Linked DNA regions of Polymorphobacter megasporae. The protein of the gene in region 2 interacts with the protein of the main gene of each other region in a pairwise test. Links are inferred from orthologs where the notes say so. Each region holds a gene or a part of one and is shown on either strand. Other genes may lie near its edges. The genes, in order: KTC28_RS15360 and KTC28_RS13105.

What was found.
Region 1: the proteins of KTC28_RS13105 (region 2) and KTC28_RS15360 interact in binary tests that used the Escherichia coli proteins (3 or more experiments, as listed by UniProt). The link is inferred for Polymorphobacter megasporae from one-to-one orthologs.

The regions. Positions count from the first base shown.
Region 1 is NZ_CP081848.1:3,278,050-3,281,800, forward strand. Bases 283-3,718 are described here. They hold KTC28_RS15360 (2-oxoglutarate dehydrogenase E1 component), read right to left. Parts: upstream 3,336-3,718; coding sequence 483-3,335; downstream 283-482. Other genes in these bases: odhB (2-oxoglutarate dehydrogenase complex dihydrolipoyllysine-residue succinyltransferase), read right to left, coding at 283-432; sucD (succinate--CoA ligase subunit alpha), read right to left, coding at 3,416-3,718. In the rest of the region: more of odhB, read right to left, coding at 1-282; more of sucD, read right to left, coding at 3,719-3,751. UniProt on the Escherichia coli protein: E1 component of the 2-oxoglutarate dehydrogenase (OGDH) complex which catalyzes the decarboxylation of 2-oxoglutarate, the first step in the conversion of 2-oxoglutarate to succinyl-CoA and CO(2).
Region 2 is NZ_CP081848.1:2,799,193-2,802,404, forward strand. The notes cover bases 203-3,099. They hold KTC28_RS13105 (ABC-F family ATP-binding cassette domain-containing protein), read right to left. Parts: upstream 2,640-3,099; coding sequence 765-2,639; downstream 203-764. Other genes in these bases: KTC28_RS13100 (biliverdin-producing heme oxygenase), read left to right, coding at 203-853; KTC28_RS13110 (sensor domain-containing diguanylate cyclase), read right to left, coding at 2,718-3,099. Outside these bases: KTC28_RS13095 (HWE histidine kinase domain-containing protein), read left to right, coding at 1-195; more of KTC28_RS13110, read right to left, coding at 3,100-3,212. UniProt on the Escherichia coli protein: Genetic data indicate it may be involved in ribosome assembly or function.

The DNA.
Region 1 (3,751 bases), 480 kb from region 2 along the record:
TGGAGCCTGGGCCGGTTCGGCGGGGGCGGTCTTCGACGGCAGCGGCTCAGCGGTTGGAGCGGGCGCGTCGGCCTTGGTCTCGGGCTTGGGCGTTTCGGCCTTGCTCGGCTCGGCCTTTGCTGACGCGGTCGCGGCAGGCTTGACGCTCTCGACGACCGCCGGGGTCGGTGCCGCCATTTGCGCCGCAGCTCCTGCCCCGCTCTCGATCCGCGCGATCAGCGCGCCGACGTTGACGGTGTCGCCGACCTTGAACAACTGCTCGCCCATCGTGCCCGCGACCGGCGACGGCACTTCGACCGCGACCTTGTCGGTCTCGAGACTGACGATCGGCTCGTCGACCGCGACCGCGTCGCCGGGGGCCTTGAGCCACTCGCCGACGGTCGCCTCGGTGATCGATTCACCCAGCGCGGGGATGGTGACGTCGGTTGCCATGATCTAGTTCCAAACAATGCCGTCGAATGAGAATATGGTGCCGCGCGGCGTCACTCGGCCGCCTGGACCGACTTCAGGCCGCCGCGAATCGCGGCGGTGATTTCGCCGCGCGTCGCGCCGAGCGCCTCGGCGATCAGCTTCGCCTGCTCGGCATTATGCCGCTTGAGCAACCCGGTCGCGGTCGCCGCCGCTGCAGCACGGCCCGCATAGGCCGGGCGCTTTTCGAGCGCATCCTCGATCAGCGGCGCGACGAAGCTCCACGCCCCGGCATTGCGCGGCTCTTCCTGCGCCCAGACGACCTCTTCGAGGCCGGTAAAGCGCGCGGCATAGTCGGCGATAACGTCTGCCGGGAACGGATAGAGCTGTTCGACACGCAGGATGTAGATGTCGTCGCGGGCGTTCTTCTCGCGCGCTTCGAGCAGGTCGTAATAGACCTTGCCCGAACACAATACGAGCCGCCGGACCTGCGCGTCGGGGACCGGGTTGATGTCGTCGAGGCAGCGGTGAAAGCTCGATCCCGCCGCCATGTCGGCGAGGCTCGACACCGCGCGCTTCGCTCGTAGCAACGACTTCGGCGTCATCACGATCAACGGCTTGCGGAAATCGCGCATCATCTGGCGCCGCAGCAGGTGGAAATAATTCGCCGGCGTCGTGCAGTTCGCCACCTGCATATTGTCCTCGGCGCAGAGCTGGAGGAAGCGTTCGAGCCGCGCCGAACTATGCTCGGGCCCCTGCCCTTCGAAGCCGTGCGGCAGGAGCATGACAAGCCCCGTCGCGCGCAGCCACTTCGCCTCGCCCGCCGCGATGAACTGGTCGATCATCACCTGCGCGCCGTTGACGAAGTCGCCGAACTGGCCTTCCCACAGCACGAGCGTCTTTGGATCGGCGAGCGAATAGCCGTATTCGAAACCGAGGACGCCGAACTCGCTCAGCGGCGAGTCGAGCACCTCGAACTTCGCGTCGATCGACTTTAACGGCGTGTATTTGCTGCCGTCGACCTGGTCGACCCAGACCGAGTGGCGCTGCGAGAAGGTGCCGCGCCCCGAATCCTGTCCCGACAGGCGGACGCCATAGCCGTCCTGCAACAGCGTGCCGAACGCCAGCGCCTCGGCGGTCGCCCAGTCGATCCCCTCGCCGGTGGTGATCGTCGAAGCCTTGGCGTCGAGAATGCGGGCGAGCGTCTTGTGGACGGTGAACGCCGGGGGGACCGTAACCAGCGCGGTGCCGACGGTGCGGAGGTCGTCGGTGGCAACGCCGGTTTCGGCGGCGCGGCGTCCGGTGACTTCTTCCTTCGGCTTGCCGAGGCCCGACCAGCGGCCCTCGAACCATTCAGCCTTGTTCGCCTTGTACCCGGTCGCGGCGGCGAAATCGCCTTCGAGGCGGTTGGTGAACTGCGCGATGTTGTCGGCGACCCATGCCTCGTCGACGACATTCTCGGCGATCAGGCGCTTGGCGTACAGCTCGCTGACCGGCGGATGGTGGCCGATCGCAGCGTACATCAGCGGCTGGGTGAAGCTCGGTTCGTCGGATTCGTTGTGGCCGAAGCGGCGGTAGCACCACATGTCGATGACGACGTCGCGCTTGAACTGCTGGCGGAATTCGGTTGCGACCTTGGTGGCAAAAGTCACGGCCTCGGGGTCGTCGCCGTTGACGTGGAAGATCGGCGCCTGGACGATCTTGGCGACGTCGCTCGGGTACGGCGACGAGCGCGCGAACTGCGGGCTGGTGGTGAAGCCGATCTGGTTGTTAACGACGTAGTGGATGCACCCGCCGGTGTTGTAGCCGGTGAGGCCTGAGAAACCGAAGCACTCGGCGACGATCCCCTGCCCCGCGAACGCGGCGTCGCCGTGCATCAGGACGGGGAGGACTTCGCCATGGTCGTCGTCGCCGCGGACGGTCTGGATCGCGCGGACCTTGCCGAGGACGACGGGATCGACGGCTTCGAGGTGCGACGGGTTCGGTGTCAGCGACAGGTGGACCTTGTTGCCGTCGAACTCGCGGTCGGTCGAAGTGCCGAGGTGATACTTGACGTCGCCCGACCCACCGACGTCGTCGGGGTTCGCCGAGCCGCCGCCGAATTCATGGAAGATGACGCGGAACGGCTTCTGCATGACGTTGCCGAGCATGTTGAGCCGCCCGCGATGCGGCATGCCGAAGATGATTTCCTTGATGCCGTTCTGGCCGCCGATCTTGATGATCGACTCCATCGCCGGGATCATCGATTCACCGCCGTCGAGACCGAAGCGCTTGGTCCCGACGTATTTCTTGCCGAGGAAACGCTCGAACTGCTCGGCTTCGATCAGCTTGTTGAGGATCGCCTTCTTGCCCAGCTCGCTGAACTGGATTTCCTTATCGCGCCCTTCGATGCGCTCCTGAATGAAGCGGCGCTCCTCGACGTCGTTGATGTGCATGTATTCGACGCCGACATTGCCGCAATAGTTCGCGCGCAGGATCGAGACGAGTTCGCGGACAGTGCCGCGTTCCATGCCCAAGGCACCGCCAAGGAAGATTTCGCGGTCGAGGTCGGCCTCCTTGAAGCCATGATATTCGGGCGTCAGGTCGGCAGGCAGTTCGCGCTTGGTCAGGCCGAGCGGATCGAGGTTCGACGCGAGATGGCCGCGGACGCGATAGGTGCGGATCAGCATCATCGCGCTGATCGAGTCCTGCGCGGCCTGCTCGATCGCGGCGGCGTCGTGAGCCGGTGCATGTGCGGCCGGTGCGCTGGCCGGCGCTGCCGTTGCCGGCTTGCCGGGTGCGGGCTTCGCGGCCTTCGGCGGCAGGTCGATCCCCGATGCATCGAGCGCCAGCGTCAGCACATCGGTCGGCTGCGGCGGCCAATCGGCGCGCGCCCACGACGGCCCGGCCATGTCGCTGGCCGCGGGAATTCCGCCCTCATAGTCCATTGGTCACGTCCTCGGATTGTCGCCCGCGCGAGGGGTCATAACGGCGGGGTCACCGTATGTCACCCCGCCATGACGGAGCTTCAACCCCGCAGCAGCTCGATCAGCGTCGTGCCCAGCGCCGAGGGTGAATCGGCGACGCGGATCCCGGCGGCGCGCATCGCCTCGATCTTGTCCTCGGCCTTGCCCTTGCCGCCGGCGACGATCGCCCCGGCGTGGCCCATGCGGCGGCCCGGGGGAGCGGTGCGACCGGCGATGAAGCCGACCATCGGCTTCTTGACCTTGTTCAGGCGGATAAACTCGGCGGCGTCTTCTTCCGCAGCTCCTCCGATTTCGCCGATCATGATGATCGACGTCGTCGCGGGGTCGGCGAGGTAGAGTTCGAGGACGTCGATGAAGTCGGTGCCGTTGACCGGATC
Region 2 (3,212 bases):
AACCTCGGTGTGGAGACGAGCCTCGGCGTCGCCGATGTCCTATTATTTCGGGGGATTCCGTTCGCGTTTGCCACCGGTTATGACGGTGACCTGCAGGACCGGGGGCATGCCAATGCACCGGTGATCGGCAAGCCTTATGGCACTGCGCAATTGGTCCCGCTGCTGCGCAGGCTCGGCTTCGGCAGTCCTGGATGAGCCCGCCTTGACCAGCCCTGACCGGCGCTCACGCCTGCGATCGGCCACCGATCACGCGCACCGGAGACTCGATGCAATCGTCAATTACGCCGGCTTTTTCGATGATTGTCGCTCGTACGCCGCCTATCTCGATGCGACATTGGAGGCGCGCGAACCGCTTGAACGCGCGCTGACCGAAAGCGGTGCAACTACATTTTTCGAGATGTGGCCCGACCGTCTCATTGCCCCGGCGCTGCGTGCTGATATCGCCGATGTCCGCGGCGCAGACCCTCGATCCGCCCCGGATGCCGCTGGCCCGCTGATGTCGGCGGCGCAGACGATCGGCAGTCTCTACGTCCTCGAGGGATCGGCACTCGGCGGGCGGCAGCTTGCTCTGCGCGCCTACGCGCTCGGCATGGGCCCCGCGTTTGGCGCCCGGCACTTTGCAAGGCAGACGGCGATCCCGAAAAGCTGGTCCGCCTTCCTGCGGGTGCTCGAGGCGCTTCCGCTCGACGCAGGCGCGGAGAATGAGTGCATCGCGGCGGCGCTCGCGGCCTTCGCCAGTTTCGAACGCGCCTATGCCGCCGTCGCTATGCCGCCGCTTCGAGCGCTTCGCTCGCCGCCACCCACTTCGCCTCGGCCTCCGCCAGCGCTTTCTCGACCGTCGCCCGCGTCTTGAGGAGTGCGGGGACGCCGGCCAGCCGGTCTGCGCCGGTCGCCTTCGTCGGGTCACCGAGCGCAGTGTCGAGCTGTGCCAGCCGCGCGGTCAGCCGGGTGATGTCAGCCTCCGCCTCGCGTGCGGTCCGGCGCATGACGACCGACTTTGCCCGGTCGCCCGCCGACTCCTGCCTTGCCGCCTTTTTCTCTGACTTAGCGGGGGCAGGGCGCTTCTCGGGGCGGGCATCGCCGCGGCCGAGGACGCGATCGGTATAGTCGTCGAGCGAGCCCGAGAACTCGGTCGCGTGGCCGTCCTCGACAAGCACCAGCCGGTCGGCGGTCGCTTCGAGCATGTGTCGATCGTGGCTGACGACAACAACCGCGCCGCCATAATCGGCGAGCGCCTGGACCAGCGCCTCGCGCGCATCGACGTCAAGGTGGTTGGTCGGCTCGTCGAGGATGAGCAGGTGCGGGGCATCGCGGGTAATCAGCGCCAGCGCGAGCCGCGCCTTTTCGCCACCCGACATCTTGCCGACCTTCTGTTCGGCCATCAGCCCCGAGAAGCCGAAGCGCCCCAGCTGGCCGCGCACCGCCGCCGGTTTCGCCCCGGGCATCAGCCGTCCCATGTGGGCAAGCGGGGTGTCGTCGCTGTCGAGTTCCTCGACCTGATACTGAGTAAAATAGCCGACCTTGAGTTTGGTCGACATGCCGATATGCCCCTCCATCGCGGGAAGCTGTCCCGCGAGTAGCCGCGCGAGCGTCGTCTTGCCGTTGCCGTTGCGCCCGAGCAGCGCCAGCCGGTCGTCGGGGTCGAGGCGCAGGTCGACCTGCTCAAGGATCGGCGTGCCATCGTATCCGACAGCAGCGTGATCGAGCTGAACCAGAGGTGGCTTGAGCACGGCGGGCGAGGGGAAGTCGAATACCAGGCTCGGGTCGTTCGCGGCCTCGGCGATCGGCTGCATTTTCGCCAGTGCCTTCATCCGCGACTGCGCCTGCTTCGCGGTCGAGGCGCGGGCCGAGTTACGCGCGATATAGTCGGTCAGCTTGGCACGTTGGGTCGCCTGTGCCTCGCGCGCCGAGGCCAACTGGGCGAGCCGCTCGTTGCGCTGGCGCTCGAAGTCGTCGTAGCCGCCGGCATACAGCGTCGTCGTCCCGCCTTCGAGGTGGAGGATATAGTCGACGACGTTGTTGAGCAGGTCGCGTTCGTGGCTGATGACGACCATCGTCGCGCGGTAGCTCTTGAGGAAGCTTTCGAGCCACAGCGTCGCCTCGAGGTCGAGGTGGTTCGATGGCTCGTCGAGCAGCAAAAGGTCGGGCTGCGAGAACAGCAGGGCGGCGAGGGCAACGCGCATCCGCCAGCCGCCCGAATAGCTGTCGAGCGGACGGTGCTGCGCGGCCTCGTCGAAGCCCAGTCCGACAAGGATGCGGCTGGCGCGGGCCGGGGCGGTGTGGGCGTCGATCGCGTTGAGGCGCTCGTGGATCTCGCCGATACGGTGGGCGTCGGGGTGACCCTCCTCCTCGGCGAGCAGCGCGGCGCGCTCGACGTCGGCGGCGAGGACGGTCTCAAACGGCGTCGCGGCACCGGCGGGAGCCTCCTGCGCGACATAGCCGATGCGAGCACCGCGCGGCATGTCGATGCCGCCTTCGTCGGGCTCGTTGACCTTGGCGATCAGCTTCATCAGCGTCGATTTGCCCGCGCCGTTGCGCCCGATCAGGCCGACGCGCGCACGGGGGGGAATCGCGGCGGAGGCGCGGTCGAGGATGACGCGCCCGCCAAGGCGCACCGTCACGGCGTTGATCGTCAGCATGCGGCGGCGTGTATCACGTCATGCTGCACTGCGGAAGGGATGCCGGGGGATGCACGCGATGGCTTTGGGCCGATCGCGCTACCCGACCGCCTTGAGTGGCACGCGCTTTGCGACACCGGTCGAGATGAAGCGGTTGCCGAAAATGCGTGCCGAGCCGCGATCCTGGCGCTTGGCATCGTAGAGTGCGGCGTCGGCGCGGGCGATCAGGTCGGAGCTGCCGTCGCTATCGTCGGTCCACCACGCGATGCCGATGCTCGCCGACACTTCGAGCTTGCGGCCGTCGCGGCGGATGGGGCGGCGGAGGCTGACGAGCAGCGCCGCAACGAGCGCGTCGAGTTGTGTGGAGGCGGTGACGCCGCCGACGATCATCGCGAATTCGTCGCCGCCGATGCGCGCCGCGAAGCAGTCCGTCCGGCAATGCCGTCGGAGCTCGCCCGCCACGTCGCGCAGCACGGTGTCGCCGGTCGGGTGCCCGAAGGCGTCGTTGACCGCCTTGAACCCGTCGAGATCGATCAGCAGCAACCCGAGCGCAGCGCCGCTCAAGCGGCTGGCGGTGATGCTTTCGGAGAGGTG